2 linked regions of the Actinoallomurus bryophytorum genome follow. The protein of the gene in region 2 interacts with the protein of the main gene of each other region in a pairwise test. Links are inferred from orthologs where the notes say so. Each region holds a gene or a part of one and is shown on either strand. Other genes may lie near its edges.

Region 1 (4,211 bases), on a different replicon or contig from region 2:
GACGCGACGGCGCCCGCGCGGAAGTTGCCGAGCTGCGGGCCACCGGCGCCGATGACGAAGTCGACGCCGGTGACCCGCCCGCGGAACCGGTCCGGCGTGGCGACCTGCACGATCGTCGAGCGGATGATCACACTGGTGGTGTCGGCCGCGCCGGCCAGGACGAGCAGGACCAGGCCCAGCCACAGCGTGTGGGCCAGGCCGAACCCGGCGATGGCCAGGCCCCACACCATGACGGCGGCGAGCAGCGTACGGCCGGGGCGTGACGCCTGGCCGGCCGGGCCGGACAGCGTGGAGCCGAGCAGCCCCCCGATGGCCGGCGCCGCGGTGAGCAGCCCGAGGGTCTGGGCCGTGCCGCCGAAGTGCGCCTCGTTCAGGGCGGGGAACAGCGCGAACGGCATGCCCAGGACCATTGCGTCCAGGTCGGCGAGGAACACCCCGGCCAGCACCGGCCGGTGGCGGATGAACCGCAGTCCCTCGACGACGGCCGTGACACCGGGCCGGGTGGCGCCGTCCTGTGGTGGCATCGGGGGCAGCCGGCTCAGCGCGTACAGGGTGCCGGCGAAGCTCACCACGTCCGCCAGGTAGCACAGCCGCAGGCCGCCGGCGGCGGTCACGACGCCGGCCAGGGCCGGGCCGGCCATCATCCCGAGCTGGAAGTTCAGCTGGTTCAGCGCCACCCCGGCCGCGACCTGGTCCGCCGCGAGCAGCCGGGGCACGAACGTACGGCGCGCCGGCGCTCCGATCCCGCCCAGCAGCGCCTGCACGGCGACCAGGACGTACAGCGGCCACAGCAGGCCCAGCCCGAGGAACGCCTGCGCGGCCAGCAGCGCCGACACCACGATCGAGCCCCAGTTGGTGATCAGGACGAGCAGCCGCCGGTCGACCGCGTCGGCGACCGAACCCCCGAACAGGCCCAGGATGATCAGCGGGGCGCCGGTGGCGAGCCCGACCGCGCCGACCGCGGCCGACGAGTGGGTCATCCGGTAGACCTGCAGCGTCACCGCGAACCCGGTCATCTGGCCGCCGATGATCGACAGCGATGACCCGGGTCCAGAGCCGCCGGAAGTCCGCCGAGTCCCGCAGCGGCCTGGTGTCCAGCACGAAACGCCGCCGCGCCTTGTCCGGCATCGCCCCGTCGCCCCCAGGTTCGGTCGGTCTCGGCCACGCGCGTACGGTGGACGCGACATGCACGCGATCAAGCAGTCCGGCGTGCACGAGCTCGAGATCCGCCGGTCCCGGTTCGTCTGCGCGCTCGCCCGCGTCACGACCGAGCCGCAGGCGCAGGAGTTCATCGCCGGACGCCGCAGGAGCCTGCACGACGCGTCCCACCACTGCACCGCCTACGTTCTCGGTGAGCACGGAGACATTACCCGCAGCAACGACGACGGGGAACCCGGCGGTACGGCCGGGCGGCCGATGCTGGAGGTCCTGGGGCGCCGCGAGCTGACCGGTACGGTCGCGGTGGTGAGCCGCTACTTCGGCGGGATCAAGCTCGGCGCGGGCGGCCTGGTCCGCGCGTACGGGCAGGCGGTCGCCGAGACGGTCGACCTGGTAGGAGTGGTCGAACGACGGCCGGTGGTCACCGTCACCGTGATCAGCGACCACGCGCACGCGGGACGTCTCACCCGTGACCTGCACGCCTCGCCGTACACCCTGGCCGGCGCACGGTACGGCGGCTCGGCCGAGATCGACGTCGTGGTCCCCGCCGGTGAGCTGGAGGCGTTCGACGCGTGGGTGGCCGCGGCCGGCGGCGGGCGGGCGCGGACCCGCCGCGGTCAGGCCGGGCACGTGGAGGTGCCGGCGGACCGCCGGTAGCCGCCAGGTTCTGCGCGATCGACTGGCGGCTGGCGTTCTGCGCGGTGGCCAGGTACGCGGCGGTGAACGCGTGCCAGGCCGGTGGGAAGCGGGCGGCCGTGTCGGCCCGGAGCCGCCGGTGAGGACCATGCGGTGCGCGCGTCCCGGCTGAGGGGCTCGTAGGTGGGGCGCACCGAACTCGCCACCGGATGGCGTTTCGCGCGAGGAGGTCGCTCGTCCAGAGCGGACGGCGGAGGGAAAGGGAGGCTGCTCAACCCCCCTCCATTTTCAAGATATAGCGCACCGGGGGGCTTGCGGCAAGACCCGGGTGGTGCCGCAGAATCGCCTCCTCGTCGAGTGGGTGGGGGTTTCATGATTGACGTGATCGTTGCCGGTGGCGGACCGACCGGCGTGATGCTGGCCGCCGAGTTGCGACTGCACGGTGTGCGCGTGGTCGTGCTGGAGAAAGAGGCGGAGCCGACCATCTACGTACGCTCGCTCGGACTGCACGTGCGCAGCGTCGAGGTGATGGACCAGCGCGGTCTGCTGGAGCGGTTCCTCGCGGTGAGCCGGAGGTACCCGGTCGGGAGTTTCTTCGCCGGTATCCCCAAGCCGTCGCCGGACCGGCTGGACACCGCCCACCCGTACACCCTCGGTATCCCGCAGCCCACCACCGACCGGCTGCTGACCGAGCACGCCATCGAGGTCGGCGCCGAGATCCGGCGCGGCTGCGAACTGGCCGGGCTGAGCCAGGACGAGGACGGGGTGACCGTCGAGCTGGCCGACGGCTCGCGGCTGCGTTCGCGTTACCTCGTCGGCTGCGACGGCGGCCGCAGCACGGTGCGCAGGCTTCTCGGTGTCGGTTTCCCCGGCGAGCCCACCAGGGTCGAGACGCTGCTGGGCGAGATGGAGGTGACCGAGGATCCGCAGACGGTCATCGCCGTCAACGAGGAGGTACGCAAGACCCAGCTGCGGTTCGGCGCCATGCCGCTCGGGGAGGGGGTGTACCGCGTCATCGTGCCCGCCGCGGGGGTGTCCGAGGACCGCGCGGTCCCCCCGACCTTCGAGGAGTTCAAGCGGCAGCTGCGGGCCGTGGCGGGCACCGACCTCGGTGTGCGCTCCCCGCGCTGGCTCTCGCGGTTCGGCGACGCGACCCGGCTGGCCGAGCGCTACCGTACCGGCCGGGTGCTGCTGGCCGGAGACGCGGCGCACATCCATCCGCCGACCGGCGGGCAGGGCCTCAACCTCGGCATCCAGGACGCGTTCAACCTCGGCTGGAAACTGGCCGCCGAGGTCGCCGGCTGGGCGCCGGAGGGGCTGCTGGACAGCTACCACACCGAACGGCACCCGGTGGCCGCCGCGGTACTGGACAACACCCTCGCGCAGATGCAGTTGCTGTCCACCGAGCCGGGTCCCCAGGCCGTACGCCGGCTGGTGTCGGAACTGATCGCCTTCGAGGACGTGAACCGGTACCTGACCGAGAAGATCACCGCGATCGGGATCCGCTACGACTTCGGCGAGGGTCACGAACTGCTCGGCCGGCGGCTGCGGGACGTGGAGCTGAAGCGGGGCCACCTCTACGGGCTGATGCGTGCCGGCCGCGGGCTGCTGCTCGACCAGACCGGCCGGCTCTCGGTGGCGGGCTGGGCGGACCGGGTCGACCACGTCGTCGACGGCGGTGAGGAACTGGAGGTGCCCGCGGCGCTGCTGCGGCCGGACGGCCACGTGGCGTGGGTCGGTGAGGACCAGCAGGAGCTTTTGGGCCGGCTGCCCCGGTGGTTCGGCGCCGCCGCCGGCTGAGCGCGCTGGATCCGCGAAGGCCCCTGCGATCCGGAATGCTGTGCACATGATCAGTGCTGTCATCGCCGCCGGACGACGGCACTCGCTGGGGCTGTGTGCCGACGGCACCGTGGTCGCCGCCGGCACGGGAACATCCGGCGAGTGCCGGGTCGGGGAGTGGGCCCACGTGGTCGCCGTGGCGGCGGGCAACGTGCATACGGCGTCGAACACCGGGCGGTCCCACAGCGTCGGCCTCCGCGCGGACGGCACCGTGACGGCGACGGGCTGGAACGGTGACGGGCAGTGCGACGTCGCGGGCTGGCGCGGCGTGATCCGTGTCGCCGCGGGCTGGCGCCGCACCTTGGGGCTGGTGGGTGACGGCACCGTGCTGGCCGCGGGACGGCTCCGCGAGGGGGCATGCGATGTGAGCCGGTGGCGTGAGGTCGTCGCGCTGGCCTGTGGCGACTGGCATTCGGTGGGCCTCAGAGCCGACGGGACCGCCGTCGCGGTGGGCAACGATCGCCGCGGGCAGTGCGCGGTCGGCACGTGGCGTGACGTCACCGCCGTCGCCGCCGGTTACCTTCACACGGTCGGTCTCACCGATGACGGGCGCGTCCTCGCGGCCGGGGATCGATCGG
Region 2 (5,579 bases):
AGCCTGGTCGGCAGCGGCGGCTACGACGACGACGGCTACCACGGCGGCGGTCACAACCGCACCTCAGGTCGCCACAGCATTCTCGGCGGCAACCAGGTGAACGCGCCGATCACCGCCCCGGTCAACGTCTGCGGCAACAGCGCCGCGGTGCTCGGCGCCGCGCTCGCCGGCTGCCGAGGCGGCGCCACGGCCGCGGGCCTCCCCGGAGGCGGCTTCCACGGCCGTACGTCCGGCCGGCACAGCATCGGCGGCGGCAACCAGCTGGACGCGCCGGTCAACACCCCCGTGAACGTCTGCGGCAACGCCATCGGCGGCCACGCGCTCGCCGGCTGCCACGGGGGAGCGTCGGTCGCCGGCTTCGGCGGCAGCGGCTTCCACGGTCGTACGTCCGGCCACCACAGCATCCTGGGCGGCAACCAGCTGCACGCGCCGGTCAACGCGCCCATCGACGTCTGCGGCAACACCGCGGCCGTCCTCGGCGACGCCGTCGCGGGCTGCGCCGGTGGCGCGGGCGTCGTCCCGGGCGCCGGCGGCTACTACGGCGGCTTCCACGGCCGTACGTCCGGCCGGCACAGCATCGGCGGCGGCAACCAGGTGCACGCGCCGATCTACGCGCCCGTGGACGTCTGCGGCAACGCCGCCGCCGTTCTCGGACGGTCCCTCGGCAGCTGCGGCGCCGATGGCGGCTACAACGGCTACAACGGGGACGACTGCATCACCCCGTCGAGCGCCCGGATGAGCGGCCTGCCGCAACTTCCGGTCGACCCCGACTCGCTCGGCGCCGGCGCCATGCCGGTGGCGATGGGCGCCACGCCCGCGCTCCCGAAGCTGCCGGTCCGTCCGGCGAACCTCGGGCTCCCGGGCAAGTCGCTCGACCTGTTCGGCCGGTCGATGACGCCGCAGTCCTCGCCCGTGCAGAACCTCACCGGCGGACTGCACGTCCCGTCGGTCGGCGGCCCGCCGAAGGAGCTGCCTCCGGTCAAGATCGCCGCGGCCGAGTCGTCGACGAGTTCGCAGAGCGGGGCACTTCTCGCGCTCGTGCTCGGTGGCCTGTTCGCGGCCTCGGCCGGAACGATCTCGGTGGCGCGCCGGATCACCGGTCGCCGCTAGCGAAAAGCCTTGCGGGGCCTGGCCTCGCAGGGTGAAGCGGTAACGCCTTGCCTGCCCCGGAGCCACGGCCCGGGGCAGGCAAAGCCCTATTAAAGGGACGACTGCTCCCGGATCGCCTCGGGTCGCGCGTTCGGCACATTGATGTAGCTTCGTAGGAGACAAGGGGTGGCTGCCGGTCAGAAGGTACGCTTCGCGCGAATCACCTTTCGGCGTAGTTGGATTCGGCGTCTGCCGTCCGGGTAGACCCGGACGCGGACGAGCTCCCACCCACCACGCTCGGCGTGCTCGACCAGGATTTGCCTGGCGGCATCCCGTGTGGTGCCACGCGGCAGACGCAGTACTAGGTAGGAGTACTCAAGCATTGCCCTTATTCTGCTCCGTCTAGGGTCCTAACGGGGGGCACGGATCCTCTTACGGCAGAACCGGTCTACTGTCTGTCAACGTTGACCGGGTGCAAGACGGCACCCAGAGCGACTCCCATCCGAGTCGAGACTTGCGAGGTTCAGGCATCGTGCCCGACAACAACGGCACAAAGAAGCCAGACGGCATCCGGCTGGTGATCGTCGAGTCACCCGCGAAGGCCAAGACCATCGCGGGCTATCTCGGCAGCGGATACGTCGTGGAGTCCAGTATCGGCCATATCCGCGATCTTCCGGAGAGAGCGGCCGATATCCCGCCCAAGTTCAAGGGTGAGGCCTGGGCCCGACTCGGAGTCAACGTCGATCATGACTTCGAGCCGCTTTATGTCGTCAACGCGGACAAGAAGCAGCAGGTCGCCAAGCTCAAAAAACTGCTGCAGGATGCCGACGAGCTCCTGCTCGCCACTGATGAGGACCGCGAGGGCGAGGCGATCGCCTGGCACCTGCAGGAGGTCCTGAAGCCCAAGGTGCCGGTGCACCGCATGGTGTTCCATGAGATCACCAGGGACGCCATCCGCGCCGCCGCGCAGAGCCCGCGCGAGCTGAACATCAAGCTCGTCGATGCCCAGGAGACCCGCCGCATCCTCGACCGGCTGTACGGCTACGAGATCAGCCCGGTGCTGTGGAAGAAGGTCATGCCGAAGCTCTCGGCGGGCCGTGTGCAGAGTGTCGCCACCCGCCTGGTCGTCGAGCGTGAGCGTGAGCGCATCGCCTTCGTCCCGGCGAGCTACTGGGACCTTTCCGCCACCTTCGACACCGGCAAGACCGAGAAGCCATCCGACTTCGAGGCCACGCTCGTGGCACTCGACGGCAAGCGCGTCGCCCAGGGCCGTGACTTCTCCGCCCAGGGGCAGATCAGGTCGGCCGAGATCCTCCATCTCGACGAGGACGCCGCACGCGGCCTCGCCGACCGCCTGCGCGACCGGCCGTACGCGGTCAAGTCGATCGAGCGCAAGCCCTACAAGCGCAGCCCGTACGCCCCGTTCCGTACGACGACGCTGCAGCAGGAGGCCAGCCGCAAGCTGGGCTACTCCGCCAAGTACACGATGCAGGTCGCGCAGAAGCTGTACGAGAACGGCTTCATCACCTACATGCGTACCGACAGCATCCAGCTGTCCGAGACCGCCATCAACGCGGCCCGCAGCCAGGCGCAGACGCTGTACGGCGCCGACTACATCCCGGACAAGCCGCGCGTCTACAAGAGCAAGGTCAAGAACGCCCAGGAGGCGCACGAGGCGATCCGTCCTTCCGGCGACACGTTCCGTACGCCGGGTGAGACCGGTCTGAAGGGCGACCAGTTCCGGCTGTACGAGCTGATCTGGAAGCGCACCGTCGCCAGCCAGATGAAGGACGCCGCCGGCCAGTCGGTCTCGGTCCGCGTGACGGGTCAGTCGACCGCCGGAGAGACCGCCGAGTTCGGCGCCTCCGGCAAGACCATCACGTTCTACGGCTTCCTCAAGGCCTACGTCGAGGGCTCCGACGACCCGGCGTCCGACCTGGACGACCAGGAGCGCCGGCTGCCCACGCTGGAGGAGGCCGACCCGCTCACCGCGACCGAACTGGCCCCCGAGGGGCACTCGACCCGGCCGCCCGCGCGCTACACCGAGGCGACCCTGGTCAAGGAGCTGGAAGACCGCGAGATCGGCCGCCCGTCGACGTACGCGACCATCCTCGGCACCATCCTCGACCGCGGCTACGTCTTCAAGAAGGGCACCGCGCTGGTGCCCTCGTTCCTGGCGTTCGCCGTGGTCAACCTCCTGGAGAAGCACTTCGGCCACCTGGTCGACTACGACTTCACCGCGCACATGGAGGACATCCTCGACGAGATCGCCCGTGGCGAGGCCGAGCGCGTGCGCTGGCTCCAGGCCTTCTACTTCGGCGTGAACGGTGACGAGGGGCTCAAGGAGCTGGTCTCCGACCTCGGCGACATCGACGCCAAGGAGGTCAGCTCGTTCCCGATCGCCGGCAGCGACATCGTGATCCGGGTGGGGCGCTACGGGCCCTACCTCGACCGCGACGGCGAGCGGGTCAACATCCCCGAGGACATCGCGCCGGACGAGATGACCATCGAGAAGGCCGAGGAGCTGTTCGCGCAGCCGAGCGGCGACCGCGAGCTGGGCCCCGACCCCGAGTCCGGACGTCTCATCGTTGCCAAGACCGGCCGGTTCGGCCCGTACGTCACCGAGATCCTGGACGAGAACGCGCCCAAGTCCGCCAAGCCGCGCACCGGTTCGTTGCTCAAGTCCATGACGCTCGACACCGTCACGCTCGAGGACGCGCTGAAGCTCCTGTCACTGCCGCGCGTGCTCGGCGACATCGACAAGGAGCCCGTCACCGCGCAGAACGGCCGCTTCGGCCCGTACCTCAAGAAGGGCACCGACAGCCGCTCGCTGGAGAGCGAAGAACAGCTGTTCACGGTGACGATCGAGCAGGCCAAGGAGATCTTCGCCCAGCCCAAGCAGCGCGGACGCGGGCGGGCCGCCGCGGCTCCGCCACTGCGCGAGCTGGGCAAGGACCCGGCGTCCGGCGAGAATGTCGTGGTCAAGGAGGGGCGTTTCGGCCCTTATGTGACTGACGGCGAGACCAACGCCAGCCTTCGTAAGGGTGACGAAGTCGAGTCGATCACGATCGAGCGAGCGGCCGAATTGCTCGCCGAGCGTCGCGAAAAGGTCGCCGCAGGTGGCGGTAAGAAGACGACGAGACGGCGACCGGCCAAGTCCCGCTCCTGACAGGTCTCTGTGTCGATACTCTGACACAATGACCAGAACGGGCAGCCCCGCCGGCGTGCTTTCGATCAAGCCGTTCCGGCGGCTGTGGATCGCCCTCTCCCTGTCCAGTTTCGGCGATTGGCTGAGCATTCTCGCGCTCACCGCGCTGGCCGGTTCCCTGACCAAGGGATCGGCGGAGAATTACGCCATCGGCGGCGTGCTCGTCGCCAAGCTGCTGCCGGCCCTGATCTTCGGCCCGCTCGCGGGCGCCGTCGCGGACCGCTTCGACCGTCGCATCACGATGGTCGTCGCGGACATCATGAGGTTCGCGCTCTTCCTGTCGATCCCGCTGGTCGGGCGGCTCGACTGGCTGTACATCGCGACGTTCCTGATCGAGGTCGTGACGCTGTTCTGGATCCCGGCCAAAGAGGCCACCGTCCCGAACCTCGTCCCCAAGGACCAGCTCGAACGTGCCAACCAGATCAGCCTGACCTCGACGTACGGGTCCGCGCCGGTCGCGGCGGCGACGTTCTCAGTGCTGGCGCTGATCTCCAAGGTGCTGTTCTCCCAGCCGCAGCAGCAGGCCAACCTCGCGCTGTACATCAACGCCGTGACGTTCCTCGTCTCCGCCGCGACGATCTTCTCGCTCCGGGAGATCCCGAAGCAGCGCGGCAAGGTCTCGGTGCCCTCGATCCTCAAGCAGATCGTGGCGGGCTGGAAGTTCGTCGGCTCGACGCCCCTCGTACGCGGCCTGACCATCGGCATCCTCGGCGCGTTCGCCGCCGGCGGCGCGGTGATCGGCATCGCCAAGGTCTACGTCAAGCAGCTCGGCGGCGGCGACGCGGCGTACGGCGTGGTGTTCGGGATGGTGTTCGTCGGCATGGCCGCCGGCATGTTCCTCGCGCCGCGCATCCTTCAGGAGTTCAGCCGCCGCCGGCTGTTCGGGCTCGGCATCATCGGCGCGGGCGTCGCGCTGGCGCTCATCGGCATCATCCCCAACCTGGTGATCGTCGCGCTGCTGACCGCGCTGTGCGGCGCGGGAGCGGGCATCGCCTGGGTGATCGGCTACACGCTGATCGGCCTGGAGGTGGAGGACAGCGTACGCGGCCGCACGTGGGCGTTCCTGCAGTCGCTCGTCCGCGTGGTGCTGCTGCTCGTGGTCGCCTCGGTGCCCTTCATCGCGGGTGTGGTCGGCAACCACCGGCTCCACCTTCCCGGCAAGAACATCTACCGCTTCGACGGCCCCAACGCCGTCCTGCTGATCGCCGCGGTGGTCGCAGTGATCGTCGGTCTGGTTGCATATCGGCACATGGACGACCGCCGGGGCATCCCGCTGATCCGC

The links. The genes of interacting proteins can lie anywhere in the genome.
Region 1: the proteins of topA (region 2) and FB559_RS42820 interact in binary tests that used the Escherichia coli proteins (3 or more experiments, as listed by UniProt). The link is inferred for Actinoallomurus bryophytorum from one-to-one orthologs.

The regions. Positions count from the first base shown.
Region 1 is NZ_VFOZ01000003.1:312,626-316,836, forward strand. Bases 1-3,000 are described here. They hold FB559_RS42820 (IMPACT family protein), read left to right. Parts: upstream 1-1,185; coding sequence 1,186-1,815; downstream 1,816-3,000. Other genes in these bases: FB559_RS42815 (MFS transporter), read right to left, coding at 1-1,292; rox (rifampin monooxygenase), read left to right, coding at 2,167-3,000. Outside these bases: more of rox, read left to right, coding at 3,001-3,594; FB559_RS42830 (RCC1 domain-containing protein), read left to right, coding at 3,641-4,211.
Region 2 is NZ_VFOZ01000001.1:2,661,427-2,667,005, reverse strand. What follows is about bases 1,301-4,458. They hold topA (type I DNA topoisomerase), read left to right. Parts: upstream 1,301-1,621; coding sequence 1,622-4,258; downstream 4,259-4,458. Other genes in these bases: tmk (dTMP kinase), read left to right, coding at 4,287-4,458; FB559_RS44565 (DUF5703 family protein), read right to left, coding at 1,301-1,472. In the rest of the region: FB559_RS45470 (chaplin), read left to right, coding at 1-1,110; more of FB559_RS44565, read right to left, coding at 1,287-1,300; more of tmk, read left to right, coding at 4,459-5,579. UniProt on the Escherichia coli protein: Releases the supercoiling and torsional tension of DNA, which is introduced during the DNA replication and transcription, by transiently cleaving and rejoining one strand of the DNA duplex.